Regions from separate parts of the Litoribacterium kuwaitense genome, predicted to be linked through region 2. Evidence: riboswitches for the same ligand, from Rfam matches in the RefSeq annotation. Region 2 holds a riboswitch; the other holds the start of a gene.
The links. Region 2 has a riboswitch for FMN ahead of ribD (bifunctional diaminohydroxyphosphoribosylaminopyrimidine deaminase/5-amino-6-(5-phosphoribosylamino)uracil reductase RibD). Riboswitches for the same ligand answer to the same signal wherever they lie in the genome.
Positions count from the first base shown of each region.

Region 1: linked by a shared signal. The riboswitch ahead of G4V62_RS09830 (DMT family transporter) and the one ahead of ribD (bifunctional diaminohydroxyphosphoribosylaminopyrimidine deaminase/5-amino-6-(5-phosphoribosylamino)uracil reductase RibD) in region 2 are both predicted to bind FMN.

Region 1 is NZ_JAALFC010000016.1:7,128-10,565, forward strand. It holds gene G4V62_RS09820 (NADP-dependent oxidoreductase) at 1-100, shown strand, start outside; gene G4V62_RS09825 (hypothetical protein) at 339-662, shown strand; gene G4V62_RS09830 (DMT family transporter) at 778-1,740, opposite strand; FMN riboswitch at 1,885-2,016, opposite strand; gene G4V62_RS09835 (Gfo/Idh/MocA family protein) at 2,120-3,226, opposite strand; gene G4V62_RS09840 (glycoside-pentoside-hexuronide (GPH):cation symporter) at 3,249-3,438, opposite strand, start outside.
Region 2 is NZ_JAALFC010000001.1:226,455-229,892, forward strand. It holds gene lysA (diaminopimelate decarboxylase) at 1-1,203, shown strand, start outside; gene G4V62_RS01250 (peptidylprolyl isomerase) at 1,200-1,607, shown strand; FMN riboswitch at 1,783-1,934, shown strand; gene ribD (bifunctional diaminohydroxyphosphoribosylaminopyrimidine deaminase/5-amino-6-(5-phosphoribosylamino)uracil reductase RibD) at 2,112-3,188, shown strand; gene ribE (riboflavin synthase) at 3,192-3,438, shown strand, end outside.

The DNA of each region.
Region 1 (3,438 bases), on a different contig from region 2:
AGAAACCTTTGAGTTATCAAGTGAAGGAGTGCAAAAAGCACACGCTTTAAGTGAAACGGGGCACGCTCGCGGAAAAATTATAATTGCTATGCAGGGATAATAAGTATTCATGCCATTATGTTTTACAGCTCTAAATCTTTTAATAAGATCAATCACGATAAAAATGACCAGCCTAAGTGTTTTATGGCTGGCTTTTTATCGTTTTTCCTCATTTTGTTACAAAGAAATTTTAGAGGGTTTGCAACCAAATACAATTTAGATTCGTATATACTATAGTAGAAACGATGATAGATGGGCTTTTGTGGCTTCTGTGGAGTGGAAAGGGGATTTACTTAATCATGCAACGGTACCGGCTGATGAAATTGATTTCGGGGATTTATGAGGCTCTTCTTGGAATCCCGATTCTTGGTGGTTTGATCGTCGTAGGCTTTCTTTACACGCCTTTATTTGTCGGCTTAATCCTTCATGTTATTACACTTGCGATTGCACGAAAAGAAGGCGGTCCTACAGCAGGCAGTTTGTTTGGGATTGTAACGTCATGTATCGCCTGGATTCCGTTTGTCGGCATGATTATGCATATCATCAGTGCCTTTGTACTGATCTTTGAAGGCGTAAAAGAAAAACCGATGAAGACATATAGCTCTTTTGAACGGCAGCCATAATAGCGTAGTACTTTTAATCAATGAGCTAGACAAAACGATTGTATCTAAATGAAAAAAACAGCCTAGCAGTCGCAAAGGCTGTTTTTAGCATCTAGACATATTCTATGACACGATCTTATCGGGCAGAGGCTGCGAGTGATTTTGCTGCTGGAATTTGTTCAGCAGGCTGGGCAGCATCCTTTTGGCGTGACAGAAAGAAGAGAGACAGCCAGATGAGCATAAAACCGAGCAGTTGTGCAGGTGTAACCACTTGTTGGAAAACAAGCCAGTTAACGAGCAAGCCAGTCATTGGAAAGCTTAATTCAGCTAATGTCGCAACAGAAGCTTTCATTGTGCCAAGCCCTTTATAATAAAGAAGCATGCTGAACAGTCCTGGGATAAGCGCTGAAATCACGAGGTTGGTGACGATCATTGCCTGTGCAAACGAGTCTGCAGGCAACGCCCAAACTTCTCCTGAAAATGAAGCTAAAATGGCGAGAAGGGGAAGCGCTAATAGAAACCGCAACGATGTAACTGTTTCGTGGGAGAGGGTTGTCAAAAGAACACGTCCCATCACTGTGGAACCTCCCCAAAGGACAGCCGCCCCTAATGAAAATAAGCTACCGATATTTAACACGTCACGCCAATCAGACAGCGGCAGAGAAAAGCCGAACGTTAAAAAGTATGTTCCGATCAGGGCTACTGGAAAAAGAAATGAAAAGCGACGCGGCCATTTTTCTTTTAAGACGATCCTTGCCAGTAAAATAGCAAAGATGGGCTGCATTTTTTGTAGTAGCAAGACAGAATTGATATCACCATAAGTGAGACCGTTTGTAAATAGCAGCGATGCGAACGCCGAGCCTCCCCAAGCGATAAAAAGCAGCGCACCTAAGTGCTTCAAACTGAGACGGGACAGCTCTTTTCGATGCTTATACAAGATTGGTGCTGTCACAAGTGCCAAAATGATATGCTCGACAAGCACAATTTGTGTAGAAGTCATCGATTCCAACAGAAACATACGAAAGACGGGAGTAGCACCCCAAAAAGCAGCGCCGAGGACAATGAGCCAGAACATGTGATGACGTGTTTTTTCTTCCATCTTGGTGTCTTCAACCCTTTCGGTTGAATACGGCTTCTTCGAAAATCAAAACAGCTCTGCTTCACGGGGAAACAGAGCTGACCAAATAAACCTGTCGCTAGCAGCAACCTTAAAAAAGGATACACGACGAGCGTACACGTTTATTTTGATCTTCTCCCATCCGGACTTTTACCGTCGGCTCTGGAATTTCACCAGATCAGTCCAATGAAACATCGCTTCATTGGAGTCGCGGGCTGTCACCGCCGGTCAGGACTTTCACCTGCCCCGAAGATCCATATTCAAATGTGATTTAGTTTAAATTTGTAATACCATCATATGTGTGAATCTTTTATTTGTCCAGTGTTTTGCTTCAAATAGCGAAAACTGGAACTGCTGACATTTATCCTTTTAACCCGTTGACAGGCTGATCAAGTGGAAATGCGGTCGGCTTTTCGACTTTTGTCGTCATATGGTAATGCTTCTCGTTGTTTGAGGCTATATGGAACCCATGGATCGCTTCCAAGACGTGTAGTGCTAATTTACCTGTAGCTCGATGCTCGCGCTCATTTTGAATTGCATAAGCCATATCCAATACCCCTAGACCTCGGCTATTTTCAGTAAATCCATGAGTAAGCGGCACTTCGATAAAAGCTTTATGGTGTGATTTTTTTACATAGACAGGTCCGTCAAAGGTGTTTGGATCAGGAACAACCATAGAGCCGTCGGTACCGTGAATTTCAATATGAAATGGATGTTTACTCCCCTTAACATCAAAACTTGTTACAAGTGTTGCCACTGCACCATTTTCAAAGTCGAGCACACCAGCAATATGCGTTGGTGTTTCGACAGGAAACGTGCGGCCATAATCCGGTCCGTTCTTAACCATTCGTTCTTTGACAGGTGTAGCCGTAGACCCTGTAACCCGTTGAATAGACCCTATTAAGTGGATAAGTGCTGTTAAATAATAAGGCCCCATATCAAACATTGGTCCCGCGCCATACTGGTAGAGGAAGTCAGGCCCAGGGTGAAAAATTTCCGGTCCTTCATGCGTCATAAAAGCAGTAGCCGCAATCGGGGCGCCAATCCAACCATCATCAATAAGCTTTCGAGCCGTTTGAAGACCTCCGCCTAAAAAGGTGTCCGGGGCAGAGCCGAGGCGCAGTCCTTTTTCCTCAGCGAGTCGGATTAAGGATTTTGCGTCGTCTACCTCAATGGCCAAAGGCTTTTCACCGTAGGAGTGCTTCCCAGCTTCAAGCGCCTTTCGATGAATGTCTGCGTGGGCCGCTGGAATGGTTAAGTTGATGATAATTTCAACTTCTAAATCAGCAAGAATGTCGTCAACTGAGCATGCTTTTGGAACGTTATATCGCTTTGCCATTTCTTGAGCTTTCTCTAAGTCGAGGTCAGCGCAAGCGACAATGTTTAAGATGTCAAATTTTTGTCCAGCTTCAAAATAAATCGGACTAATGTTTCCGCAGCCAATAATACCTATGTTTACTTTTTTCATCTTGTGTATCACCTTTCTGGATTTAGGATGTTATTGTATTGTTTTTAAGATGTTGGACAATTTTTGCATGTGTGCGATCGAGCTTATAAAAGAATAAAACGAAAATTTGTAGAGCAGTAAAGACAATTGGGGCAGCAAACATGAGAAAACGAATCATCGATAGAGCACCTTCTGTTAAGGCCTCAGGGGTGTAGCCAGCAAAGTCAAGAGCA
Region 2 (3,438 bases):
TTCCAAAAGCGAGACCTGTCCTATCAAATCGCCTATGCAAGCAAAGCTTTTTCATGCGTAGCGATGGTACAGCTCGCCATGGAAGAAAAGTTAAGCTTGGACGTCGTGTCAGCAGGAGAACTCTACACGGCGTTAAAAGCTGGCTATCCTGCGGAAAACATTCATTTTCACGGGAATAATAAAAGTCACGAAGAGTTGACGATGGCGGTTGATGCGGGCATTGGCTGTGTCGTCGTAGACAATTTTTACGAGCTCACGCTTCTTGACGGCATCTGTGAAGAAAAAAAGCGAGCAGTGTCTGTTCTTCTCCGTGTTACGCCTGGAATTGAAGCACACACGCATGAGTATATTTTGACCGGGCAAGAAGATTCAAAGTTTGGCTTCGATATTATGAGTGGTCAAGCCGACAAAGCCTTGGAATTTACGCTACATTCAGAGCACTTAAACTGGCTTGGGGTTCACTCGCATATCGGCTCACAAATTTTTGAGCCCGATGGCTTTTTCCTCGCAACGGACAAAGTCGTCGGACTTTTAAGTCGCTGGAAGGACATCTACGGTAAGAATCCAGCGGTGTTAAACATTGGCGGTGGTTTTGGAATACGTTACACGAATGAAGATACACCACTTGAGGTCGATCAGCTGCTTGGCAATGTGCTGGATCATTTACTCGACCGTGTCAACGCTGCGCAAATGGAAATACCGGAAATATGGATTGAGCCCGGGCGTGCGCTTGTCGGTGAAGCTGCTACGACCCTTTATACGATTGGTAGTCGTAAAGATATCCCTGGCGTCCGCTCGTATGTTTCCGTTGATGGAGGAATGAGTGACAATTTACGACCGGCGCTTTATCAAGCGAAATACGAAGCCTGTTTGGCAAAACGCCCGACAGCACCTGCTGAAGAGGTCGTATCGATTGCTGGAAAATGTTGTGAAACTGGTGATATGCTCATTTGGGACGCATCATTGCCTAAAAGTGAAGCTGGGGATGTTTTAGCTGTGCCTAGTACAGGCGCATATGGATACGCTATGGCGAATCATTATAACCGTATCCCGCGACCTGCCGTAGTGTTTGTGGAAGGGGAAGAAGCGAAAGTCGTCATTCGCAGAGAAACGCTAGATGACCTTATCCGGCTTGACGAGCCTTGGACATCTGAGCAAAAGCACTCTGCAATATCTAATAAAAAGGAGATTAAAAGCATATGAAACAGGCAGTTATTACAATGGAGAATGGTCAAAAAATAAAAATTAAACTCTTTCCAGAGGAAGCACCCATCACAGTAGAAAACTTTGAAACTTTGATTAAAAAAGGTTTTTATGATGGTTTGACTTTTCATCGTGTCATTCCCGGCTTCGTTTCTCAAGGTGGTTGCCCGATCGGCAATGGAACTGGGAATGCGGGACATACGATCAAATGTGAGGCAGAGCAAAACGTGCACAAACATGTCGCTGGGACATTGTCGATGGCGCATGCGGGCAAAGATACAGGAAGCTGTCAGTTCTTTATCGTGCATGAACCACAGCCTCACCTAGACGGTGTCCATACTGTGTTTGGTCAGGTGACCGAAGGATTAGACGTTGCGGTGGCGATGAAAATGGTGATCGCATGACTTCTGTGACGCTTGAAGAGCATGCGTAAAAAAACATTCGTTTGTTTGTCATCCTTCTGGTAGCTTCGCTGCTGTGGGGGTTCGTTGCTGCGCTGTATATTATTACAAAATAAATAAAATACATTGCTCTAGCATCATGTAACAAATTAGCGTATACTGTATGCATCCAACAGAATAATACCTTCGGGGCAGGGTGAAAATCCCGACCGGCGGTGATGGATCTTTAAATTAAGATCCTCAGTCCGTGACCCGTTTTGCACATGCAAAGCGGTGGACCTGGTGAAAATCCGGGACCGACAGTGAAAGTCTGGATGGGAGAAGGTAGGTCGTTCAGTACACCTCATTTTTTGAAAAATGAAGTTGTGCTGGGCTTCTTTAGTGACGCAAAGCATGCGGCGGCGTTTTTCTGACCGTATGATTATTATTTGTGCCTTTTTCACCCCGAACATATCGTTCGGGGTTTTATTTTTGTTTTTTGTGCTTTAGAACAGGGGGGAAAGATCGATGACGGATGAGCATTATATGAATATGGCGTTACAGCTGGCTCGTCAAGCACGTGGGCAAGTATCGCCCAATCCGCTTGTGGGCGCGGTTTTAGTCAAAGAAGGCAAAATCATTGGAACTGGCGCTCACTTACGAGCCGGGGGCGCGCACGCAGAGGTTCATGCACTAAGAGCTGCTGGAGATGCTTGCGGCGCGACGATGTATGTCACACTCGAGCCATGTAGTCACTTTGGTCGCACACCTCCGTGTAGTGACGCCTTAATTCAACATCAAGTCAAACGTGTCGTCATCGCCTGTACAGATCCTAACCCTGAGGTTGCTGGGCGTGGCATCGAAAAGCTAAATGAGGCCGGTATTGATGTGACGCTAGGTGTGTTGGAGGACGAAGCGCGCGAGCTTAATCGCATATTTTTTCATCATATACGCTATCAACGTCCATTTATTACGTTGAAATTTGCGGCCAGCCTTGACGGAAAAATAGCGACAAGCGAAGGAGAGAGCCAGTGGATTACGTCTTCTCATGCACGTTATGACGGTTGGAAAGAGCGTCACGATCATGATGGTATCGTCGTTGGTATAGGCACCATTCTCGCAGACGACCCATCGCTGACTGCTCGCATCCCTGGAGGACGACATCCAGAGCGTATTATCCTTGACACGCATTTGCAGCTCCCTTTAGACGCCAAAGTCGTCATCGATCAAATGGCCCCGACGTGGGTTATTACATCTGAAGAAGCCCCTATAGCACGAGAAAAAGCGCTTAAAAACAGAGGTGTGCGCGTCATTCGCAGTCACCCAAGAAAATTACACGACTGGCTCCATATCCTTTGGCAGCATCACATTTGCTCAGTGTACGTCGAAGGTGGATCAGAAGTGCTCGCTAGCTTTTTGCAAGAAAAACAATTTCAACGTGTCGTCGCCTACTTTGCGCCTACGTTAATTGGAGGCGCGAACGCTCCTTCTGCTTTTGGAGGAAGGGGCATTCCATCCCTATCTGAAACCCCCGCCCTATCGGTTCATTCTGTGGATACCTTAGGATCAGATATCAAAGTGGTTTTATACAGAGGAGGCGTGTAAGCGTTGTTTACAGGAATTGTTGAAGAAATCGGAATCGTAAAAGAGCTGTTCGCAGACAAAGATGAGTATGGGCTTATTCTTCAGGTGCGCAAGATTTGTAATGATATTCAGCTTGGCGACAGTGTCGCCGTCAATGGCGTCTGTTTGACTGTACGGGCAATACACGAAAAAACAGTTACGCTCGATGTAATGCCAGAAACACTACGAGCAACGACGTTAGACTCTTTTAAGGAAGGTACGCTCGTTAATG